2 regions of the Bradyrhizobium sp. 604_D8_N2_3 genome follow, and region 2 is predicted to be linked to the other one. Evidence: predicted binding sites of a transcription regulator. Region 2 holds the regulator's gene; the other holds the start of a gene.
What was found. Region 2 encodes PhoB, which activates phosphate uptake and scavenging genes when phosphate is short. Its sites were predicted from a motif close to TGTCATNNANCTGTCAT; they were not measured.

Region 1 (3,408 bases), 4.7 Mb from region 2:
ATGCCCGATTTCCAGTGGGTTTGCGGCTGGTTACGTCGAATTCCGGGGACGCGCAATGGCAAGCGTGGCGCCCCGCCCTATACTATGTAGATATCAACCGGTTCAGCCTTCAATCGGGCCGGATTCGAGGTCAGGCCGGGTGCCAGGAAGCGCCGCGTGAGTATTCCGAATATCATTACCCTGGGCCGCATCATGCTGGTCCCAATCATCGTCTGGGCCATCGTGTCGAGCCAAATGGAGGTTGCGTTCGCCGTCTTCCTCATTGCCGGCGTCAGCGACGCGGTCGACGGCTTCCTCGCCAAGCGCTTCAACATGACGAGCGAGCTCGGCGCCCTGCTCGATCCGCTCGCGGACAAGGCGCTGCTGGTCTCGATCTATCTGGCGCTGGGGATCTGGGGCGACATCCCGCGCTGGATCGTGATCCTGGTGGTGTCGCGCGACATCATGATCGTCGCCGCCGTGATCGTGTCCTGGCTGTTCGACAAGCCGGTCGAGATGAAGCCGTCGAAGGTGTCGAAGCTCAACACCGCCGCCCAGGTGGCCTACGCGGCGCTGGTGCTGGCCTCCCTCGCTTTCGGCTTCAAGCCGGCGCCCTATGATATGATCCTGATGGGCCTCGTCACGATCTTCACGCTCTCGTCCGTGTCGCTCTATCTCGTCGAGTGGCTGCGGCACATGAGTACGATCGAAGCCAAGTAGCACGATCGAGGCCAAATGAACCGGGATGCGGCCCCGCAAAAGGCCAACTCCCGCTCGATGACGTCGAATCTCTTCAAACGAAGCCGGCGCGCCGGCACGGAGCACAGCAAGCGTGGCAGGCCGCGTTCATCCCCGACAATTGGCATTCTCGCTTCCGCACGCGGAGAGCCTCAGCCGGGACAATTTTCTCGAAGGCCCCGCCAACGAAGCCGGTCTTGCCCTCATCGATGCCTGGCCTGAATGGCCGAACCGGATCATGTGGCTGGCCGGCCCGGAAGGAAGCGGCAAGAGCCATCTCGCCGCGATCTGGGCCGAGGCTTCCGGCGCCCGCTCGACCACAGCCAATGGGCTGACCGCCGAAAACGTCCCGGGCGCGCTCGCCACCGGCGCGCTGGTGGTCGAGGATCTCAAGGCAAAAGAGTTCGACGAGCGGGCCCTGTTTCATCTGATGAACCTCGCCCGCGAGGATGGGGCCTACCTGCTCTTCACCGGCCGCGAGGTACCGGCGTCGATCGAGATCGAGCTGCGCGACCTGCGCTCGCGGCTGCGCGCGGTGCCTGTCATCTCGCTGCTGCCGCCCGACGACCAGCTTTTCCGCGGCCTGATCGTCAAGTTCTGCGCCGACCGCCAGCTCACCGTGGATGAGAGCGTGGTCAGCTACCTCGCCACCCGCCTGGAGCGGTCCTCGGCGGCCGCACGGGAGGCCGTTGAGCTGCTCGACAGCGAGGCCCTGCGCCTCGGTCGCCCCGTCACGCGGGCCCTGGCGGCCGAGCTGCTTCGGGACGCCTGACCCCTCTACCCTGGCTCCAAGGCCGCTTGACGCGGCGCAGCGGCGGAACATCAATGTCATCGAAACGTCATCGGACTAACACATGCTCCCGCCGGTTTTGCGCATAAGTCGCAAATTGAGGCGAACTGGATGGATCGACTTCTGATGGACTCTGCGCAAGCTGTTGAAATTAAAGAAAAAGCCCCGGAGACCGAGGGCCTGCCGGCGATTGCCTCAAGTCCCGAGCGCTTCATCAATCGCGAGCTCTCCTGGCTGCATTTCAACCGCCGCGTCCTCGAGGAAGCGGTCAATCCCAGCCACCCCATGCTGGAGCGGGTGCGATTCCTGTCGATTTCAGCGAATAACCTCGACGAATTCTTCATGGTCCGCGTCGCTGGCATCAAGGCCCAGATCCGCGAGGGCATCGCCGAGCGCAGCCCCGACGGCCTGACGCCGTCCGAGCAGCTCGCGCTGATCAACCGCACCGTCTCGCAGCTTGCCTCCGACCAGCAGGCGATCTGGCGCGACCTGCGCGGCACGCTGGCCGACGTCGGCATCGTGCTGGTCGACGGCAAGGACGTCACCAAGGCGGAACGGACCTGGATCGAGGACTACTTCCTCAACAACGTGTTTCCGCTGTTGACCCCGCTCGCGATCGACCCGGCTCACCCCTTCCCGTTCATTCCGAGCCTCGGCTTCACCATCGCGCTCCAGCTGACGCGCGCCGCCGACGGCAAGCAGATGAACGCGCTGATTCGTATGCCCGGCAAGATCGACCGCTTCATCCGGTTGCCGGCCGAGGGCAAGGTCGTGCGGCTGATCTCGCTCGAGCAGGCGACCGGGCTGTTCATCAACCGCCTGTTCCCCGGCTACAATCTCCACGGCCAGGGCGCCTTCCGCATCATCCGCGACTCCGAGCTCGAAATCGAGGAAGAGGCCGAAGACCTCGTCCGCCTGTTCGAGACCGCTCTGAAGCGCCGCCGCCGCGGGTCGGTGATCCGGCTCGAGATCGACGGCAAGATGCCGGAGGAGCTGCGCAGCTTCGTGCAGCATGCGCTGTCGGCCGCCGACGACGAGGTCTTCCTGGTCGACGGCGTGCTCGCCATGAACGAGCTCTCGCAGCTCACCCGCCTCGACCGGCCCGATCTCGAATTCACCCCTTACGTACCGCGCCATCCCGAGCGCGTGCGCGAGCATGGCGGCGACATCTTTGCCGCGATCCGGCAGAAGGACCTCGTCGTCCATCATCCCTACGAATCCTTCGACGTGGTGGTGCAGTTCCTGCAGCAGGCCGCCCGCGATCCCGATGTCGTCGCGATCAAGCAGACGCTCTACCGCACCTCCAACAATTCGCCGATCGTGCGCACGCTGGCGGAAGCCGCCGAAGCCGGCAAGTCCGTCACCGCGCTGATCGAATTGAAGGCGCGCTTCGACGAGGAGGCCAACATCCGCTGGGCGCGCGACCTCGAACGTGCCGGCGTGCAGGTCGTCTACGGCTTCCTCGAACTGAAGACGCACGCGAAGCTCTCGATGGTGGTGCGCCGCGAGGGCGGCGGCCTCACCACTTACGTCCACACCGGCACCGGCAATTATCACCCCGTCACCGCACGTATCTACACCGACCTCTCCTACTTCACCTCGGATCCGACCATCGGCCGCGACGCGGCGCGCGTGTTCAACTTCATCACCGGTTATGCCGCGCCGAGCGATCTGGAAAAGATGGCGGTGTCGCCGCTGACGTTGCGCAAGCGCATCATCGAGCACATCCAGGGCGAGACCGCGCATGCGCGGCATGGCCGACCCGGCGCGGTCTGGATGAAGATGAATGCGCTGGTCGACCCCGACATCATCGACGCGCTCTACGAGGCCTCGCAAGCCGGCGTCCAGGTCGAGCTCGTCGTGCGCGGCATCTGCTGCCTCAGACCCGGCATTCCAGGCCT
Region 2 (3,408 bases):
TGGATCGGCTCGATCAGGATGCCGGCGGTCTGCGGACCGATCGCCTTCTTGACGGCGTCGATATCGCCATGCGGGACCTGGTCGAAGCCGTCCATCGGCGGGCCAAACCCTTCGAGATATTTTGCCGAACCGGTCGCGGCGAGCGTTGCCAGCGTGCGGCCGTGGAAGGCGCCTTCGAAGGTGATGATGCGGTAACGTTCCGGATGACCCTTGGAGAAGTGATGATGGCGGACGAGCTTGATCACACCTTCCAGCGCTTCGGCGCCGGAATTGCAGAAGAACACGAAGTCCGCGAAGCTTTCGTTGCACAGACGCGCGGCGAGCTTCTCGCCGTCCGGGCTCTGGAACAGGTTCGACATGTGCCAGAGTTTGGTGGCCTGCTCTTGCAACGCTTTGACCAACGCAGGGTGAGCATGGCCGAGCGCATTCACCGCCACGCCCGAGGTGAAATCGAGATAGCGATCGCCATTGGTCGCAATCAGCCAGCAGCCTTCACCGCGCTCGAAACCGAGGTCGGACCTGGCGAAAACGGGGAGCAAATGCGGCGCTGCGCTGTTAGTCATGACGATCACTTGAATGTTGCGGACGGCGTGAGCGTGCATTGCGCAACGCACCATTGACCGGCCCGGAAAACGAAACGTGCCGCCTTTTAAGGGCGGCACGCGAGACTATCTTATGCCTGGTGAAACCGGTGTCAATGCCGCCCGGAAAGCCTCGCGAAACGCAGAATCCGTAGTCTTGCGGTGGCGATTTTGCGTATTTCCGCCACGGAACATGTGGAAGCGAGTCGGCGGACTCTTGCGCGTGAGTCACGCCATATTGTAGCGTTTGGCTTGTCAGATACGACATCTCGTGCAGCAGTTCTGATCCTCTAAGTCCTCATGTACCGGCGTAAGCGTTCGGGCGCATCTGGTGCGCCCGGCGAGCCTTAAGGGATTCTGGCGGCACGGGTTTTTCGAAGCTTAGGCATTCGCCGTGCGGCCGCCAGGATGGCAGGCGCCGGCGAAGGAAAGGGTGCAATGACCGTTTTGACCTGGTCGGATGATCGCGTCGAGCAGCTGAAAAAGCTCTGGGAGGCCGGGCTTTCGGCCAGCCAGATCGCCGCTGAACTCGGCAATGTGACCCGCAATGCCGTAATCGGCAAAGTGCACCGGCTCGGCCTGTCGGGCCGCGCCAAGAGCCCTTCATCGGCAGCGCCGCGGCCGCGCAAGGCACGCCCCGCCCAGCACATGATGCGGGTGACCCGCCCGATCGCGCGCGGCAACACCGCGCTGGCGCAAGCCTTCGAAGTCGAGGTCGAGGCCGAACCGGTCACCTACGACAACGTCGTGCCGATGAGCCAGCGGCTGTCGCTGCTGGAGCTGAACGAGGCCACCTGCCACTGGCCGGTCGGCGATCCCTCGAGCCCGGATTTCTTCTTCTGCGGCGGCAAGGCGCTCTCCGGCCTGCCCTACTGCGCCCAGCACTCGCGCGTGGCGTATCAGCCCGCGGCCGATCGCCGGCGCGCGCCGGCGAAGCCGGGTCCGCGCTGAGGTATCGGATTAGCTGACTACGAAGACGGCGCCGTCACGCGATGACGGCTCAACTCACTCGGTGTCGTCCCTGCGAACGCAGGGACCCATAATCCCGGCGCGTAGTTATTGCGCGGGATGATCACTCCGAGTCTTCGCCAAACCACTCCCTGTGGTTATGGGTCCCTGCGTTCGCAGGGACGACATCGAGGATGCGGTGGCAGCCCGCTAAATCACGTCTGCCACAGCAACCCCTTACGCTTGCTCCGCCTTCGCAAAGCGATCGTCCAGTGCGTAGCCCGCGCCGCGGACGGTGCGGATCGGGTCCTGCTCGCGGCCGAGATTGAGCAGCTTGCGCAGGCGCCCGATATGGACGTCGACGGTGCGCTCGTCGATGTAGATGTCACGGCCCCAGACGCTGTCGAGCAGCTGCTCGCGCGAGAACACGCGGCCGGGATGCTCCAGGAAGAACTCCAGCAGGCGATATTCGGTCGGGCCGAGATCGATCGGCCGGCCCGAGCGCGCCACGCGACGCTTGTCGCGGTCGAGCTCGATGTCGCCATAGGCGAGCACGGTGGCGAGCCGCTCGGGGCTGGCGCGCCTGAGCAGGCCCTTCACGCGTGCCAGCAGCTCCGGGACCGAGAACGGCTTGACGATGTAGTCGTCGGCGCCGGTCGCAAGGCCCCGCACCCGCTCGCTCTCCTCGCCGCGCGCGGTGAGCATGATGATCGGGAGCTGCTTGGTCTCGGGCCGGGTGCGCAGCCGCCGGCACAGCTCGATGCCGGAGAGGCCCGGCAGCATCCAGTCGAGCACGATCAAATCGGGGATGTGCTCCTTGAGGCGGGTGTCGGCATCGTCGCCGCGCATCACCGTCTCGACGTCATAGCCGTCGCCTTCGAGGTTGTAGCGGAGAAGCTCGGTGAGAGCTTCCTCGTCCTCAACCACCATAATGCGTGCGCCCATGGTGTTCGTCGCTCCTTAAGTGTTCGGGACCGTCGTGGCGAAGGTCGTCATGTCGCCCTTCGGCCGCTTGTCGGTGATCGCCTGGCCCTCGATCATGTAGAACACGGTCTCGGCGATGTTGGTGGCGTGGTCACCGATGCGCTCGATGTTCTTGGCGCAGAACATCAGATGGATGCAGAACGAGATGTTGCGCGGATCCTCCATCATGTAGGTGAGGAGCTCGCGGAACAGCGAGGTGCAGATGGCGTCGACTTCCTCGTCGCCCTTCCACACCGCCATTGCCGCCGGCAGATCGTGCGCGGCATAGGCGTCCAGCACCGACTTGACCTGTTGCTGCACGAGGTCGGTCATGTGCTCCAGACCGCGGAACAGCTTGAGCGGATGGAAATCCGTCTCCAGCGCCGCGACGCGCTTGCCCATGTTCTTGGCGAGGTCGCCGATCCGCTCGAGATCGGTCGCGACGCGCATGGCGCCGACGATCTCGCGCAGATCCACCGCCATCGGCTGGCGGCGCGCGATGGTGAGAACGGCGCGCTCCTCGATCTTCTTCTGGAGCGCGTCGAGCTCGGCGTCGATGGTCACGACGCGCTGGCCGAGCGCGACGTCGCGGCGGATCAGCGCGTCGACGGAATCGACGATCATGCGCTCGGCGATGCCGCCCATCTCGGCGACCAGGCGCGTGAGTTCCTGGAGGTCGGTGTCGAAGGCCTTTGCGGTATGTTCAGAACCCATGTTCCGTCTCCTCAGCCGAACCGGCCGGTGATGTAATCCTGCGTGCGCCGGTCGGTCGGCGACGTGAAGATCTTGCTGGTGTCGTCGAACTCGATCAGCTCGCCGAGATACATGAAGGCGGTCTTGTCGGAGACGCGCGCCGCCTGCTGCATGTTGTGGGTGACGATCGCGATCGTGTAGTTCTCGGACAGCTCCTGGATCA

Region 1: AB7245_RS20495 (RNA degradosome polyphosphate kinase) is a predicted target of PhoB. The motif match lies at 1,544-1,560, and genes of this name have one in related genera.

What each region holds. Positions count from the first base shown of each region.
Region 1 is NZ_JBPWPM010000001.1:4,344,886-4,348,293, reverse strand. It holds gene purM (phosphoribosylformylglycinamidine cyclo-ligase) at 1-2, opposite strand, end outside; gene AB7245_RS20505 (CDP-alcohol phosphatidyltransferase family protein) at 157-699, shown strand; gene AB7245_RS20500 (chromosomal replication initiator DnaA) at 812-1,489, shown strand; gene AB7245_RS20495 (RNA degradosome polyphosphate kinase) at 1,634-3,408, shown strand, end outside.
Region 2 is NZ_JBPWPM010000001.1:9,011,084-9,014,491, forward strand. It holds gene AB7245_RS43345 (aspartate aminotransferase family protein) at 1-563, opposite strand, end outside; gene AB7245_RS43350 (GcrA family cell cycle regulator) at 1,020-1,532, shown strand; gene phoB (phosphate regulon transcriptional regulator PhoB) at 1,767-2,474, opposite strand; gene phoU (phosphate signaling complex protein PhoU) at 2,490-3,206, opposite strand; gene pstB (phosphate ABC transporter ATP-binding protein PstB) at 3,218-3,408, opposite strand, start outside.